Regions from separate parts of the Streptosporangium sp. NBC_01469 genome, predicted to be linked through region 1. Evidence: riboswitches for the same ligand, from Rfam matches in the RefSeq annotation. Region 1 holds a riboswitch; the other holds the start of a gene.
What was found. A riboswitch is a leader RNA that binds a small molecule or an ion and turns the genes downstream of it on or off. The one in region 1 is predicted to bind glycine.
Positions count from the first base shown of each region.

Region 2: another riboswitch for glycine. It lies ahead of gcvP (aminomethyl-transferring glycine dehydrogenase); the one in region 1 lies ahead of gcvT (glycine cleavage system aminomethyltransferase GcvT).

Region 1 covers NZ_CP109465.1:3,594,483-3,599,319, forward strand. The annotation lists gene OG587_RS16245 (L-serine ammonia-lyase) at 1-654, opposite strand, end outside; gene gcvH (glycine cleavage system protein GcvH) at 727-1,116, opposite strand; gene gcvT (glycine cleavage system aminomethyltransferase GcvT) at 1,113-2,204, opposite strand; glycine riboswitch at 2,238-2,332, opposite strand; glycine riboswitch at 2,333-2,431, opposite strand; gene OG587_RS16260 (gamma-glutamyl-gamma-aminobutyrate hydrolase family protein) at 2,505-3,200, opposite strand; gene OG587_RS16265 (3-oxoacyl-ACP reductase) at 3,421-4,185, opposite strand; gene OG587_RS16270 (aldehyde dehydrogenase family protein) at 4,191-4,837, opposite strand, start outside.
Region 2 covers NZ_CP109465.1:5,927,925-5,932,761, reverse strand. The annotation lists gene OG587_RS26030 (tetratricopeptide repeat protein) at 1-59, opposite strand, end outside; gene gcvP (aminomethyl-transferring glycine dehydrogenase) at 185-3,040, opposite strand; glycine riboswitch at 3,224-3,316, opposite strand; gene OG587_RS26020 (MerR family transcriptional regulator) at 3,332-3,952, opposite strand; gene OG587_RS26015 (bifunctional nuclease family protein) at 4,097-4,567, opposite strand; gene ftsR (transcriptional regulator FtsR) at 4,647-4,837, opposite strand, start outside.

The DNA of each region.
Region 1 (4,837 bases):
CCACAGGACGAGCAGCTGGGCGCGGATCTCGGCCTCGGTGCGGCCGAACGCCCGCTCGTTCTCCAGCATCAGCCCGGAGATCGACAGCCCGGTCTCCGCGCACTGGGCGAGCAGCTCCACAGCCGTGGTGAAGGGGTACGGCAGGACGGTGTCGTCGGCTTTGATCCGGTCGGCGCCGGTGGCGTTCTCGTCGACGACGAAGCCGCCGCCCACCGAGTAGTAGACCTTCTCGCGGATCGTCTCGCCGGACTCGGACAGGGCGGTGAAGCGCATGCCGTTGGGGTGGCCGGGGAGCGAGATCTTGCGTTCGAAGACGAGGTCCTCGCCGATGACGAAGGGGATCTCGCGGGAGCCGTACAGGGAGATGGTGCCGGACTCGCGCATGGCGGCGAGCCGCTCGTCGACCGTGTCGACGTCGACCAGCTCGGGCTTCTCGCCGGACAGGCCGAGCAGCACGGCCTTGTCGCTGCCGTGGCCCTTGCCGGTCAGGCCCAGCGAGCCGTACAGAATGGCGCTCACCCGGGCGGTCTTCTCCAGCAGCCCGTCCTGGTGGAGGCCGCGGGCGAACTTGTGGGCGGCGGCCATCGGACCGCCGGTGTGCGAGCTGGACGGGCCGATTCCGATCTTGAAGAGATCGAAAACACTGATCGTCATCTGAATCCTTCCAGCGTGGACGGCCACGCGCGCCCGGGGACGCGCGTGGCCGTGACGCGAGGGGGGAGAGGCTTAGGACTCACCCGAGGTGAGCGCGGCGTATTCCTCCGGCGACAGCAGGTCGTCGGCGGAGCCCTCAAGACGTACGCGGAACAGCCAGCCGTCACCGTAGGAGTCGCTGTTGACCAGCGAGGGGTCGTCCACGACGGCCTGGTTGACCTCGACGATCTCGCCGCCGACCGGGGCGAAGATGTCGCTCACCGACTTGGTCGACTCGACCTCGCCGACGGCGTCACCGGAGGCGACCGTCGAGCCGACCTCGGGAACCTGCACAAAGACCACGTCGCCCAGCGCCTCGGCGGCGTAGGCGGTGATGCCGACGGTGAGGGTCAGGCCGTCATCGATGCCGGAGATCCACTCGTGTTCCTTGGTGTAGTGCAGGTCCTCGGGAATGCTGCTCATTTTTTCCTCCTGTAGAAGGGCAGTGCGACGACCTCGACCGGCTCGTGGCTGCCCCGGATGTCGACGGCCAGTCCTGACGACAGGCCGTTGTCCACATAGGCCATGGCGATGGGTCTGCCCAGTGACTGGGAGGGCGCCCCGCTGGTGACCTCACCGACGACCGCGCCGTCACCGGCGACCACCACCGGATACCCGTGCCGGGGCACCCTGCGGCCGGTCGCGATCAGGCCGACCAGGCGGCGGGACGGCGGGACCTCCCTGAGCGATTCGAGGGCGGCCCGGCCGACGAAGTCGCCCGGCTTGTCAAACCTCACCACACGGCCCAGCCCGGCGTCGAACGGGGTGAGGCCGACGGACAGCTCGTTGCCGTACAGCGGCATCCCGGCCTCCAGCCTGAGGGTGTCGCGGGCGGACAGGCCCGCGGGGATCAGGCCGTGCGGCGCGCCCGCCTCGGTGAGGGCGGCCCAGACCGGCTCCGCGTCCCCGGCCGCGACGAACAGCTCGAAGCCGTCCTCGCCGGTGTACCCGGTACGGGCGACGAGGGCCTCGCGTCCTGCGACGACGGCGGGCAGGCCGGCGTAGTACCTGAGCCCGTCGAGGTCGGCGTCGGTGAGCGAGCCCAGGATCTCCGCGGAGCGCGGGCCCTGGACCGCGACCAGCGCGTACCGCTCGGAGCGGTCGTCCACCGCGGCGTCGAAGCCCTTGGCGCGGCCGGTCAGCTCGGCGGCGACCCGGGGGTAGTTGGAGGCGTTGGCGACGACCATGAACTCGGCGGGGGCGAGCCGGTAGACGATCAGGTCGTCCAGCACGCCGCCCTCGGCGTCGACGATCATGGTGTAGCGGGCGCGGCCGGGCTCCAGCGCGGAGAGGTGGCCGACCAGCGCGTAGTCGAGGGCTTCGGCGGCCTGCGGCCCCGTCACGAAGATCTCCCCCATGTGGGAGAGGTCGAACAGGCCGGCCGCCTGGCGGACCGCGTTGTGCTCGGCCGACTCGCTGCCGTAGCGGAGCGGCATCAGCCAGCCCGCGAAGTCGGTCAGCGTCGCGCCGAGGGACTCGTGCACGCCGCGCAGCGGCGTAGGTCGGGACATGTGCGCACCTCAGACAAGGGACAGATGAGAGCATCCTCCCCCTCTGTCGTGGGTGCCTGAGAGTTTCATCCGGGTTTTACCGGACTTTCACCTTCGGCGAGGCCGTGGGACCTGCTTTCCAGAGGGCACCTACCCGCACGGTCCTTTGCCTTGAGAGGTTCGCGGGGAGGGCTTGCTCCTTCAGGGGTCCTGGCCTGGGTGTCAGGACGCTCTCCCGCACGGGATTCATCGGTGTCACCGGTCAGCCTAACCGCCCGCACCGGTCGAGCGAAATCCCCCCGCGGCCCCGATCCGTGCCGGTCAGGGGGCGGCGTGCCGGACCAGCGCCTCGAACAGAGCGGACTCGCCGTCGGTCTCGGGGTGCCACTGGACGGCGAGGGCGAACGGGTGGTCGTCCAGCTCCACGGCCTCGACCGTGCCGTCCTCGGCGTGGGCGGTCACGGTCAGGCCCTCGGCCAGCCGGTCGAGGGCCTGGTGGTGGTAGTGGGCCACGTCCAGGGTCTCGGTTCCGAAGATCTTCGAGGTCTGGCTGCCGGGGGCGAGCCGCACCGGCATCCTGCCGTAGTGGCCGGGGGCCGGGGCGTGGCCGGAGTGGCCGACCACGTCGGGCAGGTGCTGGTGGAGGCTGCCGCCCAGCGAGACGTTCAGGACCTGCATGCCCCGGCAGATCCCCAGGAAGGGCAGGCCCCGCTCCAGCGCCGCCCTGACCAGCCCCAGCTCGGCGTCGTCGCGGAACGGCCGGACGTAGCCGGTCCGCTCGTGCGGCTCCTGCCCGTATCGCTCCGGGCCGACGTCCCCGCCACCGGCCAGGATCAGCCCGTCCAGGCGCCCCGCCAGCGCCGAGGGGTCGCCCGCCGGGGGCAGGATCACCGGCTGCCCGCCCGCGCGGGCCACGTGGTCGACGTAGTCGTACGGCAGGAGCGCGGTGGTCGTCTCCCAGACGGTGAACCGCGCGGGCTCGACATAGCAGGTGATGCCGATGACGGGACGGGACATGATCTCCTGTCTTGCTCTTGCTCTTGCTCTTGCTCTTGCTCTTGCTCTTGCTCTTGCTCTTGCTCTTGCTCCTGCGCCGGAGCCGGGCGCCACGGACCGGACCGGGCCAGACCGGGGGAGCCCGCGCCCCCTCCTCGCACGGTACCGACCGGGGTGGGGCGACCCGCGGCGGGGTGAGGGACACGCCGGGGTGACACGTGCGAGGGGGCCGCGGCGGGGTCTACAGCGGGGTGACGTACGCGCCGGAGATACCGCCGTCCACCAGGAACTCGGAGCCGGTGATGAAGCTGGCGTCGTCCGAGGCGAGGAACGCCACCGCGGCGGCGATCTCGGACGCCTCGGCGAAGCGGCCCACCGGGATGTGGACCAGGCGGCGCTGCGCCCGCTCGGGGTCCTTGGCGAACAGCTCCTGAAGCAGCGGCGTGTTCACCGGCCCCGGGCACAGGGCGTTCACCCGGATGCCCTCGCGGGCGAACTGCACGCCCAGCTCGCGGGACATGGCCAGCACCCCGCCCTTGGAGGCGGTGTAGGAGATCTGGCTGGTCGCCGAGCCCATCACGGCCACGAACGACGCGGTGTTGATGATCGACCCCTTGCCCTGCCGCCGCATGTACGGGATGGCGTGCTTGCAGCACAGGTAGACCGAGGTGAGGTTCACCTCCTGGACCCGACGCCAGGCGTCGATGCCGGTCTCCAGGATCGAGTCGTCGTCCGGCGGCGAGATGCCCGCGTTGTTGAACGCGATGTCCACGCTGCCATAGGTGTCGAACGCGGTCTGGAACACCCGCGCGACGTCGTCCTCACTGGTCACGTCGGCCCGTACGAACAGCCCGCCGACCTCGTCGGCGGCCTTGGAGCCGGTCGCCTCGTCCAGGTCCACGCACACGACGTGGGCGCCCTCCTCGGCGAACCGGCGCGCGGTGGCCAGGCCGATCCCGCTTCCGGCGCCGGTGATGACCGCGACCCGGTCCTGCAAACGAAGCATCGCTTCTACTCCTCGGAAATGAAGACGTTCTTGATCTCGGTGAAGGCGGACAGGGCGTCGGGGCCCAGCTCGCGGCCGAGGCCCGACTGCTTGAAACCGCCGAACGGGGTCCAGTAGCGGACGCTCGAATGCGAGTTGACGCTGAGGTTGCCCGCCTCGACCGCCCTGGCCACCCGGAGCGCCCGGCCGACGTCGCGGGTCCAGATGGACCCGCTCAGGCCGTACGGGGTGTCGTTGGCGATCCGTACGGCGTCCGCCTCGTCGTCGAACGGCACCACCGACACCACGGGCCCGAAGATCTCCTCGGTGAACGCCCGGTCGTCCGCCGAACCGGGCGTCAGGACCGTCGGCGGGAACCAGAACCCCGGCCCCGACGGGCAGGTGCCCCGCAGGTGGGGCGGCTCGGTGACGAAGGAGGCCACCCGCTCCCGGTGCTCGGCGCTGATCAGCGGGCCCATCTCGGTGGCCTCGTCGCGGGGGTCGCCGACCTTGACGTTCAGCACCGCCTCCCCGAACCGGGCCAGGAACTCGTCGTGGACCGAGCGCTCGACCAGGATCCGGGACCGCGCGCAGCAGTCCTGGCCCGCGTTGTCGAACACCGCGTACGGCGCGGTCGCCGCGGCCTTCTCCAGGTCGGCGTCGGCGAAGACCA
Region 2 (4,837 bases), 2.3 Mb from region 1:
TCGCCCGACTCGGCCAGTCTTCGCGCGGCGTCCAAGGGACGGGTGTCCACCTCAGGCATGCAGGATCCTTCCGGATACGGAGACGCCCCGAGCCTAACGACTCGGGGCGCCGTCCGTCCTCCCGCATTCCCCTCGGATATCGCGGTTCGCGCGGGCTTTCGGCCCCGCCGGGCTTTGGCGGGGATCAGTCCTCGTACGCCTCCAGGGGAGGGCAGGAGCAGACCAGGTTGCGGTCGCCGTAGGCCTGGTCGATGCGGCGGACCGGCGACCAGTACTTGCCCTCGCGCACCGACGGCAGCGGGTAGGCCGCCTCGGTGCGAGTGTAGGGGTGGCCCCACTCGTCGGCGACGAGGCTGTCGGCCGTGTGCGGGGCGTTGCGCAGCGGGTTGTCGGTCTTGTCGTACGTGCCGGCGGCGACCTTCGCGATCTCCTCACGGATCGCGATCATCGCCTCGCAGAACCGGTCGAGCTCGGCCAGGTCCTCGCTCTCGGTCGGCTCGATCATCAGCGTGCCCGCCACGGGGAAGGACATGGTCGGGGCGTGGAAGCCGTAGTCGACGAGGCGCTTGGCCACGTCGTCGACCGTCACCCCGGTCTCCTTGGTGATCTGGCGCAGGTCGACGATGCACTCGTGGGCGACGAGGCCACCGCGGCCGGTGTAGAGGACCGGGTAGTGGGGGCTGAGCCTGCGGGCCAGGTAGTTGGCCGACAGGATGGCCTGCTCGGTGGCCGCTTTCAGGCCGTCGGCGCCCATCATCCGGATGTAGGCCCAGGAGATGGGCAGGATGCCCGCCGAGCCGTACGGCGCGGCCGAGACCGGGCCCACGGCCGTGCCCTCGCGCAGCGGGTGGCCGGGCAGGTAGTCGGCCAGGTGGGCGCGGACCGCGACCGGGCCGACGCCGGGGCCGCCGCCGCCGTGCGGGATGCAGAAGGTCTTGTGCAGGTTGAGGTGGGAGACGTCCGCCCCGAACTCCCCCGGCCTGGCCAGGCCGACCAGCGCGTTGAGGTTGGCGCCGTCGACGTAGACCTGCCCGCCTGCCTCGTGCACCAGCTCGCAGATCCGGACGATCGTCTCCTCGTACACGCCGTGCGTGGACGGGTAGGTCACCATGATCGCGGCAAGCTGCTCACGGTGCTTGTCGATCTTCGCGACGAGGTCGTCGAGGTCCACGTTGCCCTGGTCGTCGCAGGCGACCACGGCCACGCGCATGCCCGCCATGACGGCGCTCGCGGCGTTGGTGCCGTGCGCGGACGAGGGGATCAGGCAGACGTCGCGGCCCGACTCGCCGCGCGCGGTGTGGTAGGCGCGGATCGCCAGGAGCCCGGCGAACTCGCCCTGGGAGCCGGCGTTCGGCTGCAGCGACACGGCGTCGTAGCCGGTGACCTCGGCCAGCCAGCGCTCCAGTTCCCCGATCAGCTCGATGTAGCCCGCGGCCTGGTCCTCGGGCGCGTAGGGGTGCAGCCCGGCGAACTCCGGCCAGGTGATCGGCTCCATCTCGGTGGTCGCGTTGAGCTTCATGGTGCAGGAGCCCAGCGGGATCATCGACCGGTCGAGCGCGATGTCCTTGTCCTGGAGCCTGCGCAGGTAGCGCAGCATGGCCGTCTCGGAGCGGTGGCTGTGGAAGACCGGGTGGGTCAGGTAGTCGCTGACGCGCGCCAGCGCGGCGGGCAGCGCGTCGTGCGCGGCGGCGTCCAGGTCGGCCAGCACGGTGCCGCTGACCTCGAAGGCGGCCAGGACCTGCTCCAGGTGCAGGAGCTCGGTCTTCTCGTCGCAGGTGACGCCCACGTGGTCGGCGTCGACCAGGCGCAGGTTGACGCCGTTCTCGCGGGCCGCGGCGACGACCCCCGCGGCGCGGCCGGGCACCCTGGCGAGCACGGTGTCGAAGAAGGTGTCGTGCACGATCTCGACGCCGCCCTGGCGCAGGCCCTCGGCGAGCACGACGGCGTGCCGGTGGGTACGCCGGCCGATCCTGCGCAGGCCCTCGGGGCCGTGGTAGACGGCGTACATGCCGGCGATCACGGCGAGCAGCACCTGCGCGGTGCAGATGTTGCTGGTGGCCTTCTCGCGGCGGATGTGCTGCTCGCGGGTCTGGAGCGCGAGCCGGTACGCGGGGCGCCTGTCGGCGTCCTGGGAGACGCCCACCAGGCGGCCCGGCAGCTGGCGCTGAAGGCCGTCGCGGACCGCCATGTAGGCGGCGTGGGGGCCGCCGAAGCCCAGCGGGACGCCGAACCGCTGCGAGGAGCCGACCGCGATGTCGGCGCCGAGCTCGCCGGGCGCGGCCAGCAGGGTGAGGGCCAGCAGGTCGGCGGCGGCGACCACCTGGGCGCCGCGCGCGTGGGCGGCGTCGGCGATGGCTCGGAAGTCGCGGACCCTGCCGCTGGCGCCGGGGTACTGCACGAGCACCCCGAAGCACTCGGGAAGCTCGGCGGTGAAGTCGCTCTCGACCAGCTCGATGCCGAGCGGCTCGGCGCGGGTGCGCAGCACCGCCTTGGTCTGCGGCAGCGCGTCGGCGTCGACCACGAACACCTTCGAGGGGCTGCGGCCCGCGCGGCGGGCCAGGGTCATCGCCTCGGCGGCGGCGGTGGCCTCGTCCAGCAGGGACGCCCCGGCGACGTCGAGGGCGGTCAGGTCGGAGACGACGGTCTGGAAGTTGATCAGGGCCTCCAGGCGGCCCTGGGAGATCTCCGGCTGGTAGGGCGTGTACGCGGTGTACCAGCCCGGGTTCTCCAGGAGGTTGCGGCGGATGACGCCCGGGGTGATCGTGTCGTGGTAGCCCAGGCCGATCATCGAGGTGAGCACGGTGTTGCGCCCGGCGAGGACCCGCAGCTCCGCGAGGGCCTCGGACTCCCCGGCCGCCGGGGGCAGGCTGAGGCGCCCCGAGGAGCGGATCGCCTCGGGTACGGCCACCGCGACCAGGTCGGCGACGGAGGCGAATCCGACCGCCTCCAGCATGCGGGTCTGGCCGGCGTCGTCCGGCCCTATGTGGCGGGTCGCGAACGGCGGGGAGCTGAGCTCGCTGAGCGATGACAGGTCGGTCATTGGTGAAGCCTCCCGGGACGGGGGTGGAGACCGGCGCTGGGCGCGGGCGTATGCCTGGTCTCCCCCTCTGTCATCACGACCGTCGTTCACGGGTCGTGACCTGAGAGCTTCACCTGCCCTTGACGGGAGGCTTGCACCGTCGGTGAGTCGCGCCTGGCGAGCGCGCCTTCTTTCCAGAGTTGCCTCGTCCGTGCGGTACCGGGTGCCTGAGAGATTCCGGGGAGGTTGCTCCTTCGGCGCCCCGATCGCGGTCGGGGTCTCTCCCGCACAGGGTCAGTGGCAAGTCCGAGTTTACCCGGTTCGTCGTGCTCTGCGACGGCGGGCCAGTTCATCGGCCTGATGATCGCCTAAAGGGCCCTCGCCCGACTCCGCACGTTCGCCGGGCAGATCCGCGAGGGAGCCCTCCACCTCCTGCCACACCCGTCCCAGTGCTATGCCGAAGACTCCCTGACCGCCCTGGAGGAGGTCGATGACCTCGTCGGGGGAGGTGCACTCGTAGACGCTCACCCCGTCGCTCATCAGGGTGATCCCGGCCAGGTCGTTGACGCCCCGGTCGCGCAGGTGCTGCACGGCGATGCGGATCTGCTGGAGGGAGACGCCGGTGTCGAGGAGCCGCTTGACGACCTTGAGGACCAGGATGTCGCGAAAACCGTACAGCCGCTGGGAGCCGGAGCCGTGAGCGGCTCGCACGGTGGGCTCGACCAGGCCGGTGCGCGCCCAGTAGTCGAGTTGCCGGTAGGTGATGCCGGCCGCCGAACAGGCCGTCGGGCCCCGGTAGCCGATGTCGGCGGGCACTTTCACCGGTTGCCCGTCGAACAGCAGACCCTCTTCACCCGCGCGCTGACGTGCCGACTGGCGCCGTTCCGGGTCATCCTGATCGGCGTTTCTACCCTCGCCGCTGCTGACCGCCACGCGGACCTCCGGCTTTCTCTCATCCCACGGCCTGATCTGGGGGTTTACGCACGACCGCGGGTTTCACTTGCACCGTAGGACTGGGGCCAAGTCCAGTCAACGACCCCACCCGGCGCGTCGTGAAGCGTAAATGCACCGAAATTCCTACCCCGCGCGACCGAAGTCCTCGGGCGTGATCGTGTCAAGGAACTCCCTGAACTTCTCCACCTCGTCCTCCTGGTCGTCGGGGATGATCACCCCCGCCTCCCTGACCACGTCCTCACTCGCGAAGATACGTGCGCCGGTGCGAAGTGCCAAGGCGATCGAGTCCGAGGGACGCGCGCTCACCTCCACCCCGTTGGAGAACACGAGATCGGCGAAGAAGATGCCGTCGCGCAGGGCGACGATGTTGACCGTGCTCAGCCGGACTCCGAGCCCTTCGAGCACGTCGCGGAACAGGTCATGGGTGAGCGGCCGAGGTGGTGGTTCCTCGGCCTGGGCCATGGCGATCGCCGTGGCCTCCGTCATGCCGATCCAAATAGGTAGGTAACGCTCCCCATGCGTCTCTTTCAGCAAGACGATCGGCTGGTTGGAGGGCATCTCAACTCGAACGCCCACGACCTCCATCTGCAACACGGGCTGCTCCGTCTTCGCTGGATTCCGACCGGTTTGTTCAACGTAACACTCGTGGGGGTACGAGTGCCTGGTCAGGTTCTCACCGGCCCAGGGCCCCACGAACGCCGGAACGCAGCAGCGAGGCGTGCAATTCCAGCAGCAGGCCGGAAATCTCCCTCGCCGTCTCGTCGGCCTGGTCGATCGCGCCCGGCCCGCGGCGGCGCAGCAGCGGGGCGACGGCCTGCTCCACCAGGCCCGCCTCGCGCTCGGCCGCGGCCTTGACCGCCCGCA